DNA from 3 places in the Thermoanaerobacterium sp. CMT5567-10 genome. Region 1 is predicted to be linked to each of the others. Evidence: riboswitches for the same ligand, from Rfam matches in the RefSeq annotation. Region 1 holds a riboswitch; each other region holds the start of a gene.
What was found. A riboswitch is a leader RNA that binds a small molecule or an ion and turns the genes downstream of it on or off. The one in region 1 is predicted to bind cyclic di-AMP.
Positions count from the first base shown of each region.

Region 1 (4,941 bases):
TTCCAGAGGAATTTTCATTGTACATAAGTCGAATATTGAATAGACCTCCTCAATCATTTGACATTTATGCATACAACAAAGGCGATATTATTAAATTAAATAAAGAACAATTGGCTAAGTTTACTAAGATGAAAGACATAAATGATGAACTATTAAAAATTGTAAAAAAGGATGTGAATGGATTAACAACATATGGGATAGAAAATAATGCTGATTTTACTCCTTCGAATGCTATTAACAATCCGTTGTGGAAAAGACTAATTAACGATATAGTAGACTACAAAAATAAAATTCATTGGTCCCCCGGCTTCATATTGAATTAATAATTTAAAGTTGTATAATAATTCTAAAGTTAGAATGTTTAAATGAGGTGTTATTTATGAAAGAAGGCAATGAGTCGAATAAAAAAAATGAATTTGAGAAGCAATTAAATGATCTGAAAGAATGGGAAGAAAACCAGTACAACCCAGGCTATTATATAGGAACAGGACGGATTTCCGGGCCCATAAAGGGAGTTGGCAAATACCCTTTTATACAAATAATTATTGGCTTGATAATATTATTACCCATAATAATTGCCATAATCGATGAGACAGATGTGCTAAATATAATATCATTTATAATACCGGCTATAATTGGTCTTTCCCTCATTTACGGAGGCATAATAAAATTAATAAATATGAAAAAATTTAGAAAAGGAAACAAAATGCATTGACATAATTTTTTGACTTATTATATAATGGAGTAGATGTCTTCTAAAAATATTATATAATCTATCTATGTAAAGGGGAGTAGTTCACATATATAAATATGTGGCAAAGTCAACATGCTGGTTTTAACCTGGCTTTGCCTTAAAGAATGAGACCTTTATGTAATATGTTGTACATATTATGTAATAGGTTTTATTTTTTTGGCATACTAATTACAAGGAGGCAGATTGGATGAATGCTTTAATATCGTCTTTTATTCTCGTCTTTGCATCTGAAATGGGTGATAAATCACAGTTTATGGCTATGGCATTTGCCACATTCATTAAAGCCAGAACTGTCTTAATTAGCATATTGATTGCTGCCCTTTTAAATATGGGTATTGCAGTTTTGTTTGGCTCATTTATAACAGAGTACATACCAATAAAATATGTCAAGCTGTTGGCTGCCATATCTTTTTTAATTTTTGGCTTAATGACGTTAAAAAATGGCCACATGGAACACGAAAAAATCAGAAAATCTAAATACGGTCCAGCTTTCACGATTATAAGTACATATTTTATTTCTGAATTTGGAGATAAAACACAACTATCAACATTGGCACTTACTGCTACATACAAAAGTCCAATATTTGTCCTATTAGGCGCTACTGCAGGAATTTTTATGGCTGACGTCATTGGAATTATATTGGGTGTATATTTAGGTAAGAAATTGCCAACAAAACTTTTACATTACATATCAGCGTTCATTTTTATAATATTTGGCTTTATCACTTTGTACGAAGCAAAAACTCTATAGCAATCATGACCACCCGTAAAACGGGTGGTTTGCTCTGAGGCTATAAGCCTCTATTACTAGCCAGCGTCTAAAGGCGCTGGCTTTCACTTTGTTCAAGCCACCATGCATTTGCCACTTTTGCCGCCCCTAAAGGGACAAATGTACTACGGGCTACCCCTTAAAGGGGTTCTCATATTCTTTTACACTCAATTTGTCCAACATAATATCTCGCTTTTCTTGTTCCTGGATGTATTTTTTTATTGTTGCCTCATTTAGTCCTACAGTGCTTACATAATATCCTTCCGCCCAAAAATGCCTATTGCCAAATTTATACTTTAGATTTGCATGTCTGTCAAATATCATCAATGCACTCTTCCCTTTCAAGTATCCCATAAAGCTAGACACACTAATTTTTGGTGGTATGCTCACCAACATGTGTACATGATCCGGCATTAGATGTCCTTCTATTATTTCTACTCCTTTGTATTTACATAGTTCTTTTAATATATCCCTTATACTTTCTTTGTATTGATTATATATTATTTTTCGTCTATACTTAGGAGTGAACACAACGTGGTATTTGCACATCCATTTTGTGCGTGCCATTTCATCTCGTTTATTAGCCATTAAATCACCTTTCCTTTTGTTATATATAGTAGCTTGAACAACTCTATTATAACGGAAAGGTGATTTTTTGTATAACTTCTGTCGCGCACCCGCATAGCGGGTGGTTTTTTGTTTCGCTCGCTTTGCGAGCTCAACAGGCTAAAGCCCATAAAGTAAAATGGATACCTTTCGGTATCCATTTTACTCCTCTTAGCCTCTCATTAGCAATCATTTTTATCTTGCATAAGAAAATACCATATTGCCTACTCTTAATGCAATTGGCAATGACCAAAGCCACTGATTAGTATTACTGTTGTCAAAGTAATAAAGTGCACCGTTTGTAGGATCTACGCCGTTTAAGGCATCCCTTGCAGCACTTATTGAGTCTGGTGTCGCAGGTACATTTATCAAGCCATTTTCAACAGGCGTAAATTGATAGTAACCATTGCTATCGACTTGGTATATTACACCTTTTATGGAGTTAGGAAATATACCGCTTTTTACCCTATTTACTATCACGGCACCGACTGCAACTTTAGCCTGATATGGTTCACCACCAGCTTCCGCATTTATAAGCCTTGCCAGAAGGTCCAAATCATCATTTGTGTATGAAATCACACCTCTTTGTACAGAACCTCTGTTTACACTTACATCACTTCTTATACTTGAAGAAGTTGATGGTGTACCAGATGATGGAATCACAAAAACTTGCCCTGGATATATCATATCGCCTGTTAAACCATTCACGGATTTTAAAGCATCGACAGTAGTACCATATTTCATAGCAATTAAGTATAAGCTGTCGCCTTTTTGAACCGTATATGTGTTATCACTGCCAGGTACAACTAATACTTGCCCTGGATATATGACTGTATCATATAAATTGTTCAGCTTCATTATTTGATTGTATGTTGTCCCATAATTTAAGCCTATTTTATATAGGCTATCACCAGGCTTGACAGTATATGTTGCCGCAAATGCAGTCTGAGAAAATAAAAGAGCTGCTGCTAATGATGCAATGAGAGGCTTTACCTTAATACATTTTTTAAACATAAATATCCCCCTTTTGCCTCCGAGGTTAGTTGACGGGTTCGGGCAAAGGGCTGCCCTACCACTCAGTGGATTCACCCCAAAAAAAGATCCCCCGTACCCCTTTTCGGGGATTCGGCATATTTTACTTTAATTATAAGGGGAATACGTCCATGTGTCCATATTAAACTGATGGGAATATAGGCAATTAGTGGCATTCACTGTAGCCACAAAAAGGGCAGTAAATACATCCACTCTCAGGAACTAGCTGTGCTCCACAGTCAGGGCATGTGTGTTTTTTTGATGAGCTTTTTACATCGATCTCTTTATCTGGCATTGTTTCTTTTTTCAACATTTTATACCCTCCAATATATAGTTTATTATTTACATTTATTATACCATATATTGTGGTATATGTCACTATAAAACATTAAGACAAAAAACAATCCCCAATCATTGATAATTAGGGATTGTAATTTTAAATTCTGATCCTTTATTTAACTGGCTATTCACATCTATCTTTCCACCATGCAACTCAACAATAAGTTTCGCAATAGATAGCCCAAGTCCCATTCCGCCAGTTTCTTTGCTTCTAGCCTTGTCAACCCTGTAAAACCTGTCGAATATATAAGGAATATCCTCTTGAGGTATACCAATACCATCATCTTTTATTATTATGGCTACATTTTTATCTACCTCTTCCACCGAAATTTTTATATTGCCGTCTACATCTGTATATTTTAATGCATTGTCAAGAATTATTCTTAGAAGCTCTTTTATAAGATACCTGTCTGCATTTACTTCTAAATTTCTTTTGCAAAATACTTCTATGTTTTTCTCACCGTACACTATTCTTGCATCTTTAACCAATTCTTCTATTAATTCATATATATTGAATTTTTTTTTGTTAACCTCCAGCGCTTTATTATCTCCTCTTGCCAACATTAAAAGCTTTTCGATCAATATTTCCATATCCTGCTCTTCTTTTTTTAGAGCGCTTATAGATTCTTCTAAAACATCTTTATTGTCCTTTCCCCACCTATCTATAAGCTCTATATAGCCTTTTAAAACAGACAATGGCGTTCTAAGCTCATGGGATACATTAGATATAAATGCATTCTGTCTTTTAAAATAGTCTTCCAACCTGTCTAACATATTATTAAATGTCATAGCAAGCTTTGATAGCTCGTCGTTGTTTCCATTAACATTCAATCTCTTGTTAAGCTTCTTTTCATCGATAGTGTGAACTTCCCTGACCATGTAATCAACAGGTTTTAGTGCCCTACCCGTTATAAAATACCCGGCAAAAAAAGACACCAAAACTCCGATGGCATCTGATATAGCCATCAACAAAAATAACAGTTTCAAAAAAAAGTACTGGCTCTTTAAATTTTCAGCCACTTGAACATATAGCACACTGCCACCTTCAACGTATTTTCTATTAAGATATACAATGTGCGTTTCATCTCTTTCTATTTTCGTAAGGCTATTTAAATTTTTATCATATGGAATATCAATCATATGTGATGACGATCTGTACACAATATTCCCATGCATATCCGTAATTTTAAAATACATGTTTTCGCCAGTCGATGATGCAAATAACAAATCTTTATCAATATTTCCTACAACCCCATCAATCTCTTTTAATTTTTCCATTATCATATCCGATTGATTTTGTATATCGCTAAAAGCCTGATATATAAGGTAGTATTTAAGACCGTACAAAACAGACGCATTTAACACTATCAGTATAAAAGAAAATATAATCGCATAAAGCAATGCAATTCTCAATTTTATCGATAATCTAAAATTTCTAATT
Region 1 covers NZ_CP130558.2:2,887,850-2,892,790, reverse strand. The annotation lists gene Q2T46_RS14775 (hypothetical protein) at 1-323, shown strand, start outside; gene Q2T46_RS14770 (hypothetical protein) at 380-715, shown strand; gene Q2T46_RS14765 (TMEM165/GDT1 family protein) at 942-1,505, shown strand; gene tnpA (IS200/IS605 family transposase) at 1,656-2,111, opposite strand; gene Q2T46_RS14755 (cell wall hydrolase) at 2,325-3,143, opposite strand; cyclic di-AMP (ydaO/yuaA leader) riboswitch at 3,143-3,270, opposite strand; gene Q2T46_RS14750 (hypothetical protein) at 3,328-3,474, opposite strand; gene Q2T46_RS14745 (cell wall metabolism sensor histidine kinase WalK) at 3,573-4,941, opposite strand, start outside; gene Q2T46_RS14740 (response regulator transcription factor) at 4,936-4,941, opposite strand, start outside.

Region 2 (4,941 bases), 1.5 Mb from region 1:
TTAAAAGTATTGATTTTGACGAGCAATGTGTTTTAATTGCAGATAAGAACTGGAATAATAATTCTGGGTATGATGATAATAATGCTTTAAATAGAATAATTGAGGATATAGAAACAGAGGGATTTAAAGTGGTAGTTGTTCAATTTTAAAAGAAAGCTTGCATAATTTCTTCTGTTTTTTATCTTTATATATTGTTTGCTGTATAAGTTTAGGAATACGGTAATAATTATCGTATATGATTGATGCTGGACAAATTACCTAACTAGGGGCATCAAACCGTGAGCGAAATAATATAACGTTATTATAAGAAAATTTCCATAAAGACAGAAAAAGATTCTTGATGCAGATATGAGTAGAGTATGTTCATAATTATGAATGATACGCCTCTACTACCATAAATATGTACAAATTTTTTGTGTTCAGCTATATTGCGATAAATTGATTAAGTAGTTTTAGCGAATTATAACGAAATAATTATTAATTGGAATAAAAACACATTGCATAGTTTGCCGATGTGTTTTTATATTTATGCTTTCATTTGTGCATTTAATGAATACAATGCTAAAATTTTATATCTATGTTGGCCAGAATATTACTGCTTATTTTACTCATTGTATTTTTTAAATCACCATAAATTTTTTCAAATATCTCCACTATTTGTTCTAAACCATTTTTCTTTAAGTAAACTATGTATTCATCTAAGATTTCATCCGAAGTTAAGTCTTGTAATTTTACTTCTTTGTCTATGCCCTCCACTTTTGCAGGTAAATTATTCAAAGTTCTTAAAATATTCACTTTTATTATTTGTTCAAATATTTTCATATTCCAATGATTAGTAGGCATACCTAAAAGTGTTAAAACATTCTCAAAAGATATTTTTACTTTTTCGTCATTTGCACTTTCAAATTTTGATTCTAAACTTATGAGGATAGTCTTTAAAGCTTTTTCAAAAATGATTAGCTCATTATAAAGCAAATCTTGTAATACATCGTCAAATAATAAATCAGAGAATTCATTAAGTGCCTTAAAGTCAAATAAAAATGACGATAAAATTCTATGATATAATTTAAGCAAAAACAGATATACTATATAAAAGGGAATATCTATATGCTCATTTAAAACATAATCTAAATCACCTGTAATAGCATCAAACATTTTACTGCTTAGATATTCATTAAATGATGGATATTTCGAAGCTATATCAAAGATTTTATCCATAGTCTTATTACTATTTATAGCGTGTATTTCTTCCAAGGCTTTGGCTATTTCAATCATGGTGGCTCCTGTTACCATTTTTACTAATGTGTTATATTCGTCTAATATAGATACCCTTATTAAAAGAAAAAGATCCTTTATTTATTTTTCTAAAAAATCAAAATTTTGCAACTCAAAAGCAATATTCAAAAAAATATCTTCTACTAAATTTTCTTCTACAATCTGTTTTAAAAGATTATCTACGTCATAGTATACTTACGATTTTAATAAACTCAACATCATCCGAAAAAAGATTAACTTCATTAGACAAGGAATTTGTCAATTTTTTTTTTATTTCTTCTATATTATTCATACAACACTTTTTATATTTTTTCCCGCTCCCACAGATGCAATAATCATTTCTGCTAATGTCAAATATTTTCATGCTTTAATATCCTCCCATTTTTTAGACTAGTTTAATTTTAAACAAATAACTTATAAATTTCAATTCCTCTTTTTAAAAAGTTGCATATTTATAGACACAGTTTGGTTACAAAATTTACATCTTTTTAATATATTTGCAAATATGATTTTAATATGGTATAATTTAATTAATTTAATAATATGCTATAACGCTGAATTCGTATGAAGCGGGGAAACCAATTTTGGGGTGAATCCATTTTATATGGAAGGGTTATCTTTCGACCCTAACCCGTCAGCTAACCTCGTAAGCGTTGAAAGAGGAGGAAATAGCATGGATAGATTCGGTTTTACTGCCTTCTATTAGTAAACCGGGTTTCAGCTGTAGATTTTCTCTATGGCTTTTTTAATACCCAAAAATAGAAGGAGGTTTTTAAATGAGATTACCTATATTTTCTGTCATTGGAGCCGGCAACAGCGGTCAGGCGATGGCAGCACACCTTTCGCTAATGGGGTTTACAGTTAATCTCTACAATAGAACTCGTGAGAAATTGATTCATATCTTGAATAATGGTGGTATATATCTTGAAGGAGCTGTTAGAGGGTTTGCTAGACTCAATATGATTACTGATAATATGGAAGATGCAATAAAAGATGCAGATATAATTATGGTAACTATTCCAGCATCGGGACACAGCGATATAGCTTATGAAATGCTTCCACATTTAAAAAATGGGCAAATAATAGTTTTAAATCCTGGAAGGACCTTTGGGGCAATTGAGTTTTACAATATCGTCAAAACAAGAAGAGATTTAGATGTGGTAATATCTGAGACAGATACATTTATATATGCCTGTAGATCGAATGATGGCATAGCGAAAATTTTTAGAATAAAACATGTCGTATCATTAGCATCTATACCATCGTGGAAGACAAATTATGTAGTTGATTTGCTGAAATTGGCTTATTCACAGGTGGTTCCAGCCGAAAATGTTTTAGAGACAAGTTTAAATAATATAGGTTCTATTTTTCATCCGGCACCTACCCTTTTAAATTCTGCACGAATAGAGACTACAGAGGGAAGTTTTCAATATTATTTAGAAGGAATATCTCCATCAGTCGCAAAGATATTGGAAAGAATGGATAGAGAAAGAGTTGCAGTCGCACATGCATTAGGTGTAAATGCTGTTACAGCATTAGATTGGCTAAAAGATACGTATGGTGTTACTTCAGATAATTTATATGATGCAATTCAAAATACAGATGCATATAAAGGATTACTAGCACCAAAGACACTAGACTGCAGATATATTTTTGAAGATGTTCCTATGAGCTTAGTCCCAATTTCTTCAATTGGAAAGCAGTTGGGGATTTCGACACATACTATCGACTCTATAATTCATTTGGCATCATGTATGCATGAAAAAAATTACTGGAAGATGGGACGGACGGCTGTAAAGCTAGGATTGGATGGCAAAAGTGCAGCAGAAATAAAAGAAATAGTAGAAGGCGTAAAGGAGGAGAGTACTGTCGCATGAAAAGATTAATTATAGCTGCTTCAATTGAGAATGATGTTCATGTTGCTGGTGTCTATAAGTTTTTAAAGATTGCAGAGAGTGAAGGATTTGATATTCAGTTTTTAGGTCCTGCAACACCAATTGATAAACTTATAGAAAGCATACGGGTGAGAAAACCTGACATAGTTGGAATAAGCTATAGACTGACTCCTGATTCACTTAAATCCATTTTAGATGTTCTTAAAAATAGGATAAAAGAATACAATCTTAATGGCATTAGATGGATATTTGGTGGCACGGAACCAAATTGCATAGTTGCCAAAGAATCGGGCATTTTTGAGGAAGTCTTTGATGGCACTTCAGGTGATGAATTTACAATTTCGTATTTGAGAGGACAAAAAGTTGCATCAAATAAAATTGAGTATGAGCAGGATATACTTGAGAGGATAGAAAGAAACTATCCTTATCCTGTAATAAGACATCACTTTGGATTGCCTTCGTATACGGACACACTTGAAGGGATAAAAAGGATTGCGGAAGAAAAAGTTCTCGATGTAATATCGATAGCGCCTGATCAAAATACACAAGAACATTTTTTCGATAAAAAGTACAATAAAGCACTTGATGGTGCAGGTGGAGTACCTATAAGGACTGAAGAAGAATTTAAAAAACTTTATGATGAGTCAAGGCGTGGAAATTATCCGCTGCTTAGATGTTACAGTGGAACGAATGATGTTTTTAAAATGGCAAAAATGTTAAAAGACACGATAAATAATGCATGGGCAGCTATACCACTTTGCTGGTACAATGTATTAGATGGCAGAGGGCCTAGACAGGTGGAAGAATCTATAAGAGAGAACCAAAAGCTGATGAAGTGGCATGCTGATAGAAATATACCTGTGGAAGTCAATGAGGCACATCACTGGGGGCTTAGAGATGCACATGATGCTATATATGTTGCGGCAAGCTATCTTGCAGCGTACAATGCTAAGAAAATGGGTGTAAAGACGTATATAGCGCAGTTTATGTTTAATGTGCCGCCAGCTACATCCCCAAAAATGGATCTTGCAAAGATGTTGGCATCTATAGAGCTTGTTGAAAGCCTTCAGGATGATAACTTTAGAGTGCTGAGACAGGCGAGGGCGGGGCTTGCAAGCATGCCGCATGATCTTTTTGAGGCGAAAGGGCAGCTTGCTTCAAGCGCATATCTTTCAATGGCTATAAAACCTCATATATATCATGTTGTAGGTTTTTGTGAAGCACATCATGCTGCAACGCCAGACGATATAATAGAAAGTGTGAAGATTGTAAAAGCAGTGATAAACAATACTTTGTATGGCATGGTGGATTTTACTAAAGATTTAGATGTTTTAAAGAGGAAAGAGGAACTTGTAAATGATGCGATGGTAATAATCAATGCTATAAAGGAACTTAATACATTGTGCAGCGATCCGCTGTCAGATCCACATACATTATCATTAGCGATAAAATTAGGCATATTGGATGCTCCGCATCTTAAAGGAAATAAAAGTGCAAGTGGCATGCTTACCACAAAGGTTATAAATGGTGCATGTTATGCCTATGACTATGAAAACAACAAGATTATTAAAGAAGAAGAAAGGATATATAATATAATTCAAAACTACCAAAAACTCATAATCGTGGCGTAAAAACTAGTTATTATCGGATGTATATGCAAAGTATATATCCGATTTTTTTATGCCCATATATATAAATTTTTTTGCTAAAAAACATATTATATGAGAGGTGAATATTAAGAAAGGAGGGGATTTAATTGATGATTGTTGTA
Region 2 covers NZ_CP130558.2:1,357,303-1,362,243, reverse strand. The annotation lists gene Q2T46_RS07140 (hypothetical protein) at 1-149, shown strand, start outside; gene Q2T46_RS07135 (hypothetical protein) at 562-1,293, opposite strand; gene Q2T46_RS07130 (SEC-C metal-binding domain-containing protein) at 1,460-1,639, opposite strand; cyclic di-AMP (ydaO/yuaA leader) riboswitch at 1,818-1,942, shown strand; gene Q2T46_RS07125 (NAD/NADP octopine/nopaline dehydrogenase family protein) at 2,052-3,152, shown strand; gene Q2T46_RS07120 (cobalamin B12-binding domain-containing protein) at 3,149-4,801, shown strand; gene Q2T46_RS07115 (N-acetylmuramoyl-L-alanine amidase) at 4,927-4,941, shown strand, end outside.
Region 2: it holds a riboswitch for cyclic di-AMP, as region 1 does, so the genes downstream of both, Q2T46_RS07125 (NAD/NADP octopine/nopaline dehydrogenase family protein) here and Q2T46_RS14755 (cell wall hydrolase) in region 1, are expected to answer to the same signal.

Region 3 (4,941 bases), 810 kb from region 1:
ATACTCTCCAAGAGCATCTTTTGTAAATGAATTTAAGCCATCTACAATGGTTTCAACGAAATTCTGTACGCCGGTAGGAACAAGTTTCCAGCCTCTTGTAACGATAATAGACGCTATAGTAAGTACAGCCATTATTAACCATGTTACAACAACTGTTGTCGTCACAGGAATGCCACCTAAAATAGGGATTGTAAATACTACAGACTGTCCTATCTCCACTCGTATCACCCCTTTCTTGCTTTTGAATACAATTATAATACTTTACAATGTAAAATTCAAACACTATTTTCACAGAACCCTTAAAATTCAACAGTTGTCAGACTCTCATATATTAATCTTAACTGTTATTCAATTTATTTATACTATCAATCGACGCAATAACAAATAGGTTATCGCCTTCCATTATTATATCGTCAGCAGAAGGAGTAATTTTAATATTATTTTCTCTTTTTATTGCAATAATATTTAATCCAAACCTTTGTCTTAGTTTCAATTCATTTAAAGATTTGCCTATCCAATCTCTAAGAGCCATTATTTCAACAATATTGTACTCAGGTGAAAGCTCTATAAAATCAAGTATATTTGACGATGTAAGACTATGAGCCAATTTTATCCCTGCTTCTTTTTCTGGAAATATGACCCTATCTGCTCCGATTTTCAGCAATACTTTTGCATGAAGTTCATTTAAGGCCTTCGCTACAACTGTTTTTACACCAAGTTCTTTTACCATAAGCGTAACCATAAGGCTTGTTTGTATATCTGTTCCAGTACCTATTATTGCAACATCAAAATTCCTTACACCTAAAGATCTTAGTACTTTTTCATCTGTTGCATCAGCCTGCACTGCTCTAGTCACACTGTCTGATATCCTCTGGACTCTTTCTTCTGAACTGTCTATCGCCAACACATCACAACCTAGTGAATATAATGTCGTTGCAACACTTGATCCAAACCTTCCTAAACCTATTACTACAAATTGTTTTCCACTCATGATATATAATATATAACCTCCTAACCAATTAATACATTGTCTTCGGGATATTTTATTGCTGCATTTGAATTTGCATGTCTTCGCATAAGTGCGTATATTACTGTCAATGGTCCAACTCTCCCTGCATACATTGTCAATATTATTACCATTCTTCCAACTATGTCTAAGTGGGGTGTCAACCCCATCGTAAGGCCTACAGTACCAAATGCTGATACAACTTCGTAAAAAATTGATAAGAAGTCTGCTTTCTCAAATACAGATAAAAGTAAAACATCAAAAATAATTATAAATATACCTATACAAATTACTGAAAACGCTCTATAAACTTCGTCTTTTGGAATCCTTTTAGATAATACTTCGGTATCTTCTCTGCCTTTTACTACTGAAAACAGAGTCATTACGATAACTGCAAATGTTGATGTTTTAATACCGCCTCCTGTAGATCCAGGTGATGCACCTATAAACATCAATATGATTGTAAAGAAATTTGAAGCATCTGTCATCTTTGCAATATCAAGCGTGTTAAATCCAGCAGTCCTAGGCGTTATAGCTGCAAACAATGATGACAGCACCTTGCCTTTAAAAGAAAGGTATTTCATTGTTTCAGGATTGTCATGTTCTAATAAGAAAAACATTAAAGCACCAACCACGATTAAAATTGATGTTGTTATGATTACAATTTTTGAGTGAAGAGAAAATTTTTTAAATTGCCGTTTGTTGATAATATCATATTGAACTGTAAATCCCAACCCACCAAAAACGATTAATGTCATTATCACAAAATTTACAGAAAAACTTTCAGTGTACTGTATTAAGCTCTTAAAATTGCCAAAGACATCAAATCCGGCATTATTATAAGCAGATACTGCATGAAATATTCCTCTAAAAAGTCCCTCCCAAAAGCCAAACTGAGGGATAAACTTAAATGATAATAATACTGCTCCAATACCTTCAATTACAAATGTGCTTATAAGTGCATACCTAATAAGCCTAACTATCCCCTGCAGTGTAAGAGCATTCATAGCTTCCTGCATAACAAGTCTTTCTTTAAAAGTTATTTTTTTGCCCATTACCATAAATAAAAGAGTTGCAAATGACATAAACCCCAGTCCGCCAATTTGTATTAGAATCATAATAACTGTCTGGCCAAATCTAGACCAATATGTCCCTGTGTCAACTACTACTAAACCCGTAACACATGTAGCAGATGTTGCAGTAAATAAAGCTGTCGTAAAATCTGTCTCAGTGTTTGTACTCGATGATATTGGAAGCATAAGAATAAATGTTCCTATCAATATCACTGTAGCAAAACCTAAAGCAAGCACCTGTATCGGCGTTATACTGTTTAAAATATGCTGCACTTTTTGCCTTACAGTCATTTCTTCATCTCCAAAAATAATATCAAATATAAATATCTATGATTTCATCATAATAGTAGAAACAACGTATATTAATCATGTCTCATCTTTTTTTACAGCGTAATTTCCCCAAAAATATAAAAAAACCTGAAGTCCTCAAGTTTTTTAACTTCTCCTTAAAAGCCTACGGGGTTAGCTGACGGGCTAGGATCTAAGAAAGCTTAACCCTATTCTTTCGAATTTCGCCCCAGTTATTGGGTCCCCCGTTTCCATTGGAATTAGGCTTATTTTATTACGATAACTATAAAACCATTATACAACTGATACTTTTCAATAGCAAATGTCAATCAAACACCATATATTTTCATTTTTAATCAAATTAACTGATATTTAACGAATACATTTAATAATTCTCCATTATCGTCGTTAATCTTCGAATTTTTTGTTGTTCTCAAGAATAAAATCTAAACAGGTGTAGACATCATCTACACCAGTTTTCTTCAAAGATGAAAAAGGTACAATTTTATCTTTGTCGACTTCAAGTGTCTCGGATATGACATTCAGGGACCTTTGAATTTCCTGCCTATTCAGCTTATCCGATTTTGTAGCAACAACAACATAATTTAAATTTCTCTGTTTTAAATAATTCACCATTAGGACATCATCATCTGTAGGCCTATGCCTGATGTCTACAAGCATTATTGCACCTTGGAGATATTCTGAAACATTTAAGTAAGTCTCAATATTTATTGACCACTGTTTTTTCATCTCTTTTGAAACTTCAGCATAGCCATAGCCAGGAAGATCAACTAAGTAAAATGAATTATTTACAAGGTAAAAATTAATACCTTGCGTCTTTCCCGGCTTCTGGCTAACTCTTGCGAAATTTTTTCTGTTAACTATGGTATTTATAAAAGATGATTTGCCTACATTCGACCTGCCTATTACAGCAATTTGCATTAGCCCGTCATCTGGATATTGACTTTTATTATACGCAGAAACCTTAAGCTCTATTGATTTAATCTTCATATGAGTTCTCACCTACTAACGATATTTTTAAGACTTCATCGATATTTGAAACGAACTTAAATTCCATCTTTCTTTTAACACTTTGCGGTATCTCGTCTAAATCTCTTTTATTATCTGCTGGTGCAATTATCTTTAGTATACCAGCCCTATGGGCAGCTAAAACTTTTTCCTTTAAGCCTCCAATAGGCAATACTTTACCGGTCAGTGTGATTTCACCTGTCATGGCTATATCGCCTCTTACCGGTACCCTTTTGATAGCTGAAACCATTGCTGTGACCATTGTAATGCCTGCAGACGGTCCGTCTTTTGGTATTGCACCTTCTGGCACATGTATGTGTATGTCCAGATCCTTATAAAAATCCTCATCTATTCCAAGCAAATCAGCATTTGCCCTTATATAGCTGAAACCTGCTTGTGCAGATTCTTTCATGACATCTCCCAACTGCCCTGTAAGCGTAAGTTTTCCTGTTCCAGGCATTGTAGTTGCTTCAACCGTAAGTGTATCACCGCCAACTCTAGTCCATGCAAGGCCAGTAACCATACCTACTTTGTCTTGCAGATTTGCTTTATCGACTCTAAATAATGGCTTCCCAAGGTATTTTTGTAGATTTTGCTTTCCGACTTTTATTGAATTAGCTTTATCTTCCACTATAGTTTTGATAGACTTTCTTACTACTTTTGCTATATTCTGCTCTAACGCCCTTACGCCAGCTTCCCTTGTGTACTCTGATATTATGCCGATTATAGCTGAATCTTGTATTTTTATAACATCATTTGTTACACCATGTTCTTTTAATATTTTGGGAACCAAATGTTCTTTTGCTATTTGCAATTTTTCTTCCTCCGTATACCCAGATATATATATGACTTCCATTCTGTCAAGAAGCGGAGCTGGTATCGTGTCTAATGTATTAGCAGTTGTTATAAAAAGCACCTTTGATAAATCAAATGGCAAATCAATGTAATGGTCTCTGTATGTAGAGTTTTGCTCTGGATCCAAAACTTCCAGCATTGCTGATGCTGGATCGCCTCTGAAGTCAGAGCTCATCTTGTCTATCTCATCTAAAAGAAAAACTGGATTTTTGGAACCTGCAATCTTCAATGAATTAATTATGCCACCTGGTATTGCCCCTACATATGTCCTTCTATGTCCTCTTATCTCAGCTTCATCTCTAACTCCACCTAGTGACAACCTTACAAATTTTCTATTCATTGCCCTTGCGATAGATTTTCCAAGGGATGTCTTTCCGACGCCAGGAGGACCTACAAGGCATAGAATCGGACTTTTCATCTTTTCATGATAGCTTCTTACAGCCAAAAACTCTAAAATCCTCTCTTTTACTTTCTTTAATCCGTAATGATCTTCATTCAATATTTTTTCTGCTCTTTTTATATCCAGCACATCTTTAGTCTCTTCATTCCACGGAAGGTCCAAAAGCCAATCTATGTACGTCCTAACAACGGATCCTTCTGCAGAACCTAGTCCCATCCTGCTTAATCTTCTCAACTCTTCTCTAGCTTTTTCTTTAACATAATCAGGCAAATCTTTTGACTCGATTTTTT
Region 3 covers NZ_CP130558.2:680,132-685,072, forward strand. The annotation lists gene Q2T46_RS03570 (F0F1 ATP synthase subunit A) at 1-219, opposite strand, end outside; gene Q2T46_RS03575 (TrkA family potassium uptake protein) at 338-991, opposite strand; gene Q2T46_RS03580 (TrkH family potassium uptake protein) at 1,012-2,391, opposite strand; cyclic di-AMP (ydaO/yuaA leader) riboswitch at 2,515-2,644, opposite strand; gene yihA (ribosome biogenesis GTP-binding protein YihA/YsxC) at 2,776-3,378, opposite strand; gene lon (endopeptidase La) at 3,368-4,941, opposite strand, start outside.
Region 3: it holds a riboswitch for cyclic di-AMP, as region 1 does, so the genes downstream of both, Q2T46_RS03580 (TrkH family potassium uptake protein) here and Q2T46_RS14755 (cell wall hydrolase) in region 1, are expected to answer to the same signal.